2 regions of the Weizmannia acidilactici genome follow, and region 2 is predicted to be linked to the other one. Evidence: riboswitches for the same ligand, from Rfam matches in the RefSeq annotation. Region 2 holds a riboswitch; the other holds the start of a gene.
The links. Region 2 has a riboswitch for S-adenosylmethionine ahead of GBH70_RS04905 (O-acetylhomoserine aminocarboxypropyltransferase/cysteine synthase family protein). Riboswitches for the same ligand answer to the same signal wherever they lie in the genome.
Positions count from the first base shown of each region.

Region 1 (3,845 bases), on a different contig from region 2:
TTATCTGGGCAATTTAGACAACCAGAAAAGCGGCGTTGAACTGCTGAGAAAAACAATCAAAGCCAATTTTGACATCGATGTGCAGTATTACGTGCTTGTGGATTTCCAAGGCTTCGTGAAAATTGTCGACACTTTGGCTCCACAGGGCATCGAGATCAATGTGGAACATAAAATGTCGAAAAACATTGGCATGACGCTTTACCCGGGCAAACAGCTCATGCATGGGAAAGAACTGCTCGCCTACGCACGCTTCAGAAAAGACGCACAAGGCGACTTCGGCCGGGTTGCACGCCAGCAAAAAGTGTTAAAAGCGCTTCAAAAAGAAGTATTCAGCGTAAACGGCCTTGCCAAAGCACCAAAACTGCTTGGAACGATTCAGCCTTACCTTTCCACAAATATGAGTAAAATGGACATTCTCGCGTTGGTGAAAGACGTGGTGCTCGGCGAAAACCTTAAGGTGAAAACCATGACAGTTCCAATTGCGGGCACTTATACCGATGCCTACTATCCGGAAGTCGGCGCCGTCCTGGAAGTGGACAAAGCAAAAAATACAGAAGAAATTAAGAAGTTTTTGGATGAGGAATAATTGGGGGCTATGGAAGTCCCCCTTATTTTTTATTCTTTAGCGGTGAAAGATACTAAGCGAACATATCGTTCGACCTATCCGATTACGGAATTAGAGAAAACAGTGAAAGAAAAAGCAAAGGAAAAGGGGACATCCCGTGTACAACTCTAAAACTCCGGCTGTCTCCCATCCAACCATAGGAAGAATCAGCGGAACCTTGGGAGAAATCAGCGGACTTGACCAATAAATCGGCAGTAAGGCCAAAAAAATCAGCGGAAAGATGCAAAGAATCAGCGAAAGGAAGAAAAAGCAGGGAAGAGATGTCTCCTTTTTGATAATCCGAGAAATTTTTCACAAACCAAAATCAAAGCCTGAACCGCACCAACCAAACCCCGTCCGCAACTTCGGTTCTCCCCGTCTCCGTAAAACCCATGCTCAAGTACAGCGAGACAGCCGGGATATTTTTTTCGCCGGTACTCACTTCAAACCGGCCGGCGCCGGGCAGGCTGAGCACAAATTCCAGCAGTTTGCGCGCGATCCCGCGGCGGGTAAAATGTTCCCCGACAAACAGCCGACAGATCATGACACAATCGCCCGTCCGTTCAACTGAAACCACACCGGCAAGCTTTTCCCCAACGAAATACCCATAAAACTTTTCCGTACTCGCCATTAAATCTTCCACCCGCTCATTAAGCGGGGGGATCCCGTCAAAACCGATCAGTCCGGCTTCTTTTTTATAGGCCGGAATTTGCAGCGCCCACACAGCAGAAGCCGCCGCACTGTTTTTCATCTCCAATTGCCGGATCATGCGCAATCACTCCCGTCCTCAATATTTCCCTAATATATTAAGGAAAGAGATATCATTAAAAATTGCCGCAATCCATTATACTGGATAGCGCAAGAAACGTCAAAAAGAGGAAATCCATTCCAAACGGCCGCCGCACAGAAAGTTCCACAATCCATTCACCAAACGCTTTTCAGATATAAAAATTCCCCCTTGTCCTTGCATCAGAATAAGTGTAAAGTATAAATAAATCGAAATATTACGCACGTTCAGCTGAATACCCTTATCAAGAGAGGTGGAGGGACTTGGCCCAGTGAAACCTCAGCAACCAGCCATCCGGCCCGGTGCTAAATCCAACAGGCATGCCTGATAGATAAGGAGACACTTTGTAAAATCGCGCCTCCTTTTCCCAGGGGGCTTTTTTCATACCATCAAAAAGGAGTGTAAACCATTGGACCTTCTTGAAACGCTGCAAAACCGCATACTTGTTGCGGACGGGGCGATGGGGACGCTGCTGTATGCGTATGGCGCCGACACGTGTTACGAGGAATTCAACCTAACCCATCCCGATGATATCCACGCGATCCACCGCTTTTACATCGAAGCGGGGGCGGACGTTATCCAAACAAATACTTACAGCGCCAATTACATCAAGCTCGCCCAGTACGGTCTCGAGGAAAAAGTGAGCGATATCAACAAAGAAGCGGTCCGTATCGCCAAACAGGCCGCAAATCCATCAACGTTTATCCTCGGAACGGTCGGCGGCATCCGCGGACACCGCAAAACAGAAGCCACACTCCCGGAAATCAAGCGCACATTCCGCGAGCAAATTTTCCACCTCCTGAGCGAAGGGGTGGACGCGCTTTTGCTCGAAACGTATTTTGACGCGGAAGAATTATTTACGGTCGTGGACATTGCCAAAAAAGAGGCAGACGTCCCGGTCATCGCCCAGTTTTCGCTTGTCGAACCGGGCGTATTGCAAAACGGCACCCCGGTCGCGCAAGCTTTCAAAGAACTCGAAAACCGCGGCGCCGACGTGATCGGTCTGAACTGCCGGCTTGGTCCGCACCATATGATCCAGTCGTTTGAGGAAATTCCGCTCCCGGAGCATGCCTATTTGTCCGCTTACCCGAATGCGAGCCTTTTAGATTACGAGGACGGCAGGGTCACGTTCACGAATAACGCCGATTATTTTAAAACATGCGCCGCAAAACTTGTCGAGCAGTGCGTCCGCTTGATCGGGGGTTGCTGCGGCACAACCCCGGCACATGTTAAAGCGATTGCAGAAGGGATCAAAGGCCTCGCACCGGTCACCGAAAAAACGGTACGCCCGGAAAAAACGGTACGCCCGCCGAAAATCGAGATCGCCGTGACCGCGCAGCACCGCGAACCGCCGCTCCATGAAATCGCGAAAAAACGGCGGTCCATTATTGTTGAATTCGATACGCCGAAAACTCTGCGCACCGAACGCTTTTTCGAAGGGGCAAAAGCACTGCACGATGCCGGCATTGACGCACTCACGATGGCGGATAACTCGCTTGCAAGCCCGCGCATCAGCAACATCGCAATTGCCGCGATTTTAAAAGAAAAGCACGGCATCCGTCCGCTCGTCCATATTACGTGCCGCGACCGCAACTTGATCGGCCTGCAGTCGCACTTGATGGGGCTTGCCGCGCTCGGGATTGACCAAGTGCTCGCCGTCACGGGTGACCCGTCGAAAATCGGTGACTTCCCTGGGGCGACAAGCGTGTACGATTTATCGTCGATGGACCTGATCGCGATGATCAAGCAGTTCAACGAAGGCATCTCTTACTCCGGCAAATCGCTGCAAAGGAAATCGAATTTCTCCGTCGCGGCCGCGTTTAACCCGAATGTCCGTAACCTCGACAAAGCGGTCGGCCGGCTCGAGCGTAAAATCCGAAGCGGCGCCGATTACTTTATCACCCAGCCGGTTTTTAGCGAGGAAAAAATTTTACAGGTGCATGAAGCGACCAAGCATCTGGACGCGCCGATCTACCTTGGCATCATGCCGCTCACGAGCTACCGGAACGCGAACTTCCTGCACAACGAAGTGCCGGGCATCACGCTTACGGATGAAATTTTAACGGCGATGGAAAAAACGCAGGGCGACCCGCTCAAAGCGCGTGAAGAAAGCCTCGCCATCAGCCGCAGCCTGATCGACGCCGCGCTTGGGTATTTCAACGGCATTTACTTGATTACGCCGCTCGACCGCTATGATTTGACAGTGGAATGCACGCGCTACATTCACGCCAAGGAGGAAAAAGCCCGCGGCGCAGGGATTGTTTGAGCGCGCGATTTTTATCCATATGAAAGAAAAAGGTGCTTTCCCAATAGTCGTTTATTGGAACTGTCCCGCTCAAAGCATTTTAAAGACCGTTTGAACAAAGAAATGCCCAATGAACGGACGTTAGCAGCCTTATAAGGTACGTTCGGGCAAAGAAATGCTCAATGAATGAACCATAGCAGCCTTATAAG
Region 1 covers NZ_BKZR01000035.1:27,950-31,794, reverse strand. The annotation lists gene GBH70_RS12490 (LCP family protein) at 1-586, shown strand, start outside; gene GBH70_RS12485 (GNAT family N-acetyltransferase) at 930-1,373, opposite strand; SAM riboswitch class I at 1,630-1,729, shown strand; gene GBH70_RS12480 (bifunctional homocysteine S-methyltransferase/methylenetetrahydrofolate reductase) at 1,801-3,657, shown strand.
Region 1: it holds a riboswitch for S-adenosylmethionine, as region 2 does, so the genes downstream of both, GBH70_RS12480 (bifunctional homocysteine S-methyltransferase/methylenetetrahydrofolate reductase) here and GBH70_RS04905 (O-acetylhomoserine aminocarboxypropyltransferase/cysteine synthase family protein) in region 2, are expected to answer to the same signal.

Region 2 (3,845 bases):
TTTACGATGATATGGGATCGCGGATGCTGTTCCGCCGCAGTTTTTTCCGGCCGCTTGTCGAGGCAGGCGGCGAAGTGGCGGCATTCTTCCCGGCGCGCATTCCGCTCATCAATTTGCGCGTCAATTTCAGGAACCACCGGAAACTGGCGATCATTGACGGCCGCATCGGGTACATCGGCGGCTTTAATGTCGGAGACGAATATTTGGGGCTGGACAAAAAATTCGGCTATTGGCGCGACACCCACTTGAGAATTGAAGGTAGCGCCGTTTATGGGATGCAGACCCGGTTCATTTTAGACTGGAACCAGGCGTCGCCGAACGATATTAAAAATGAAGAACGGTACTTTCCGGTGATCGAGCCGCAAGGGGAAACGGATATCCAAATTGTCTCAAGCGGCCCCGATTCCGAATGGGAGCAAATCAAAAACAGTTATATCAAAATGATCAATTCCGCCAAAAAATATATTTATTTGCAAACGCCTTATTTTATTCCAGATGACAGTTTGCTGAACGCGCTGAAGCTTGCGGCCTTATCCGGGGTTGATGTCCGGATCATGATCCCGAACAAGCCTGACCATATGTTTGTATATTGGGCGACGCTTTCGAATATCGGTCAGCTTTTAAAAACTGGCGTGAAAGTGTACATTTACCAAAATGGTTTTATCCATGCAAAAATGATTGTGGTGGATGGGAAAATTTCCTCTGTCGGGACGGCCAATATTGATGTACGCAGCTTCCGCCTGAATTTCGAAGTGAATGCTGTGCTGTACGACCGCAAGCTTTCGGGCAGGCTCTCCCACATTTTCAGAAAAGATATGGCGGATTCAACCGAACTGACGCTGCAAGATTATCAGAAACGCCCGCTTGTGATCCGTTTCAAAGAATCGATCTCCCGCCTGTTATCGCCAATTTTGTAAAAGTGTGCAAGGGGCGGAAACATCCCCCCCGCATGATCGAAAAGAAAAATTGAAAAAATGGGTTGACGATTCAGAAATTGTAATCTATAATTTTTACCAATGAGTCATTTAAAAATTTTCATAATTTTAATTGAAACACTCTTATCAAGAGCGGCGGAGGGACTAGGCCCTGCGAAGCCCGGCAACCTTCAGGCATATGCTTGAAAAGGTGCTAATTCCTACAGACATTCGTCTGAAAGATAAGGGGAGGAACTTACATAACGTAGCCCTCTTCCTTATGAAGAGGGTTTTTCTATTCCTCTTCTAAAAAAGTGCCTTGTCTTGTCGGAATTGTTTTTTATCTTTTCCTAGGCAAATTTTACTATAGTAGGAGGAATTGTAAATGACAGAAGAATCTTTACGCCCTGAAACTTTATTATTGCACGGAGGACAGGAACCGGACCCGGCCACAGGTTCGCGCGCGGTACCTGTATATAGAACGACCTCTTACGTTTTTAAAGATACGGATTACGCGCAGGGCGTCTTCAATTTAACGCAAGAAGGCTTTATCTATACACGGATCGGCAACCCGACTCTGGATGTATTTGAAAAACGCGTGGCGCAGCTTGAAGGCGGCACGGCGGCGGTTTCCTTTTCATCCGGCGCGGCGGCGATCGCATTTTCAATTTTAAACATTGTGCGGGCAGGGGATGAAATTGTTTCGGCCAGCAACCTGTACGGCGGCACGTACAATTTGTTCTCCGTCACGCTGCCGAAATACGGCATCAATGTCAAATTTGTCGACGGTTCTGATCCTGAAGCGTTCAGGAATGCCATTACCCCGAAAACGAAAGCATTGTACGCAGAAATTATCGGCAACCCGAGCCTGCAGGTGCTGGATATCGAAAAAGTGGCGGAAATTGCCCATGAAAACGGGATTCCATTAATTGTAGACAATACATTCGCATCCCCATACTTGTGCAACCCGATCAAATGGGGGGCGGATATTGTCGTCCACTCCGCCACAAAATGGATCGGCGGCCACGGCACGGCAATCGGTGGCGTTGCGGTCGACGGCGGCCATTTTGACTGGAATACGGAAAAATTCCCGGACTTCAGCGAACCGGATCCGAGCTACCACGGATTGCGTTACGGCGTCGATACGGCGGAGGCAGCTTTTGCTACGAAACTCCGCGTCCAATTGCTGCGCGATTTCGGCCCGACATTAAGCCCGGATAACGCATTCCTGTTCCTGCAAGGGCTCGAAACGCTGCATCTGCGTGTCGAAAGGCATAACGAAAATGCTTTGAAAGTGGCGAAGTTCCTGCAAAACCATCCGGACGTTGCTTGGGTGAACTACCCTGGGCTGAAAGATCATCCTTCACATGAACTGGCGAAAAAATATTTAAAAGGCGGTTTCGGTTCGATTGTCAACTTCGGGGTTAAAGGCGGCCGGGAAGCAGGCAGAAAAGTGATCGACAATATTAAACTGTGGTCGCATGTTGCCAATGTCGGCGATGCCAAATCGCTCATCATTCACCCGGCAACAACCACGCATTCGCAGCTGAGCGACGAAGAACTGAAAAAATCGGGCGTAACGGAAGACTTGATCCGCTTGTCTGTCGGCCTGGAAGCAGTTGAAGATATAACGGCCGACCTAGATCAGGCAATACGAAAAGCAACGGCAGTTACAGCACAATGACAAAAAATGTACTGTATGGGGGGAAGAAAGTGAAAAAGGTAGAAATCGGTACGTTGGTGCTGGAAAGCGGAAAAAAGATCCCTCATGCAGAATTGGCATATGAACGGCGTGGCCCTTTGGACGCGCCGGTTCTTTTAATATGCCATGCCTTAACCGGCAGCCAGTATGCGGTCGGGACTGATCAAGAACCCGGCTGGTGGGGCGGATTGATCGGTAGGGGCAGGCCGGTTGACACGGAAAAATACCAGATGATTACGTTTAATGTGATCGGCGGCTGTTACGGCAGTACCGGCCCGCAATCGATGAACCCGGAAACCTCAAAGCCTTACCGGATGGATTTCCCGGCCATTACGATCCGTGATATGGTGCATGCGGAGCGGAAAGCACTCGACAAACTCGGAATCGGGAAAATCAAAGCGGTGATCGGCGGATCGCTCGGTGGGATGCAGGCACTCGAATGGGGGCTTTTATACCCGGATGATATGGAGCAGATTTTTGTGCTCGCTTCAACCCCGTATTACAGCGATTACGGCATTGCATTCAATGAAATCGGCATTGCTGCAATTGAAAACGATCCGGCATGGAAAAACGGGCATTACCGGTCTTCAGCGGAAGTCAAGGGGCTTGAGATTGCGCGCATGGCCGGCATGGTCACGTACCGCAGTGCCGCTTTGTTTAAAAACAGGTTCGGTCGGGCAGTCAAAGAAACGAAAAACGGGGTGTCGGTATTTGAGACGGCTTCCTATTTGAGATACCAGGGAAAAAAACTGTCCGCCCGTTTTGACGCAAATAGTTATTTGTATTTGCTGCGCGCGATGAATACCCATGATATCGGTGTCGGACGCGGCGGATGGAAAAAGGCGGCGGCACGATACAAAGCGGAAGTGTTTGCATACAGTTTCGAGCATGATCTGCTGTTTCCTCCGGAGGAAATTGAGACATTTGCCCGCACTGTGAAACACGGGGAATATTTTTTCATTCCGACCGAATACGGACATGACGGATTTTTAGTCGAATTTGAGAAATGGGGCCATCTGATTACCCGGGCATTGGAGAAAAAGGACAAAATTCTGGTAGGGAGGTCATGATCATGGGGACCATTAAAGCAGCGCTGCTCGGCTTCGGGACAGTCGGCCAAGGTGTGTACGAAGCGGTCCGAAGTCATCGGCAACAGCTGAAGGCAAGGCTTGGCGCCGAAGTCGAAATTGTTGCGGTACTGATTAAAAACCCTTATAAAAAACGGGACG
Region 2 covers NZ_BKZR01000009.1:33,093-36,937, reverse strand. The annotation lists gene cls (cardiolipin synthase) at 1-917, shown strand, start outside; SAM riboswitch class I at 1,056-1,163, shown strand; gene GBH70_RS04905 (O-acetylhomoserine aminocarboxypropyltransferase/cysteine synthase family protein) at 1,300-2,598, shown strand; gene metX (homoserine O-acetyltransferase MetX) at 2,628-3,686, shown strand; gene GBH70_RS04895 (homoserine dehydrogenase) at 3,689-3,845, shown strand, end outside.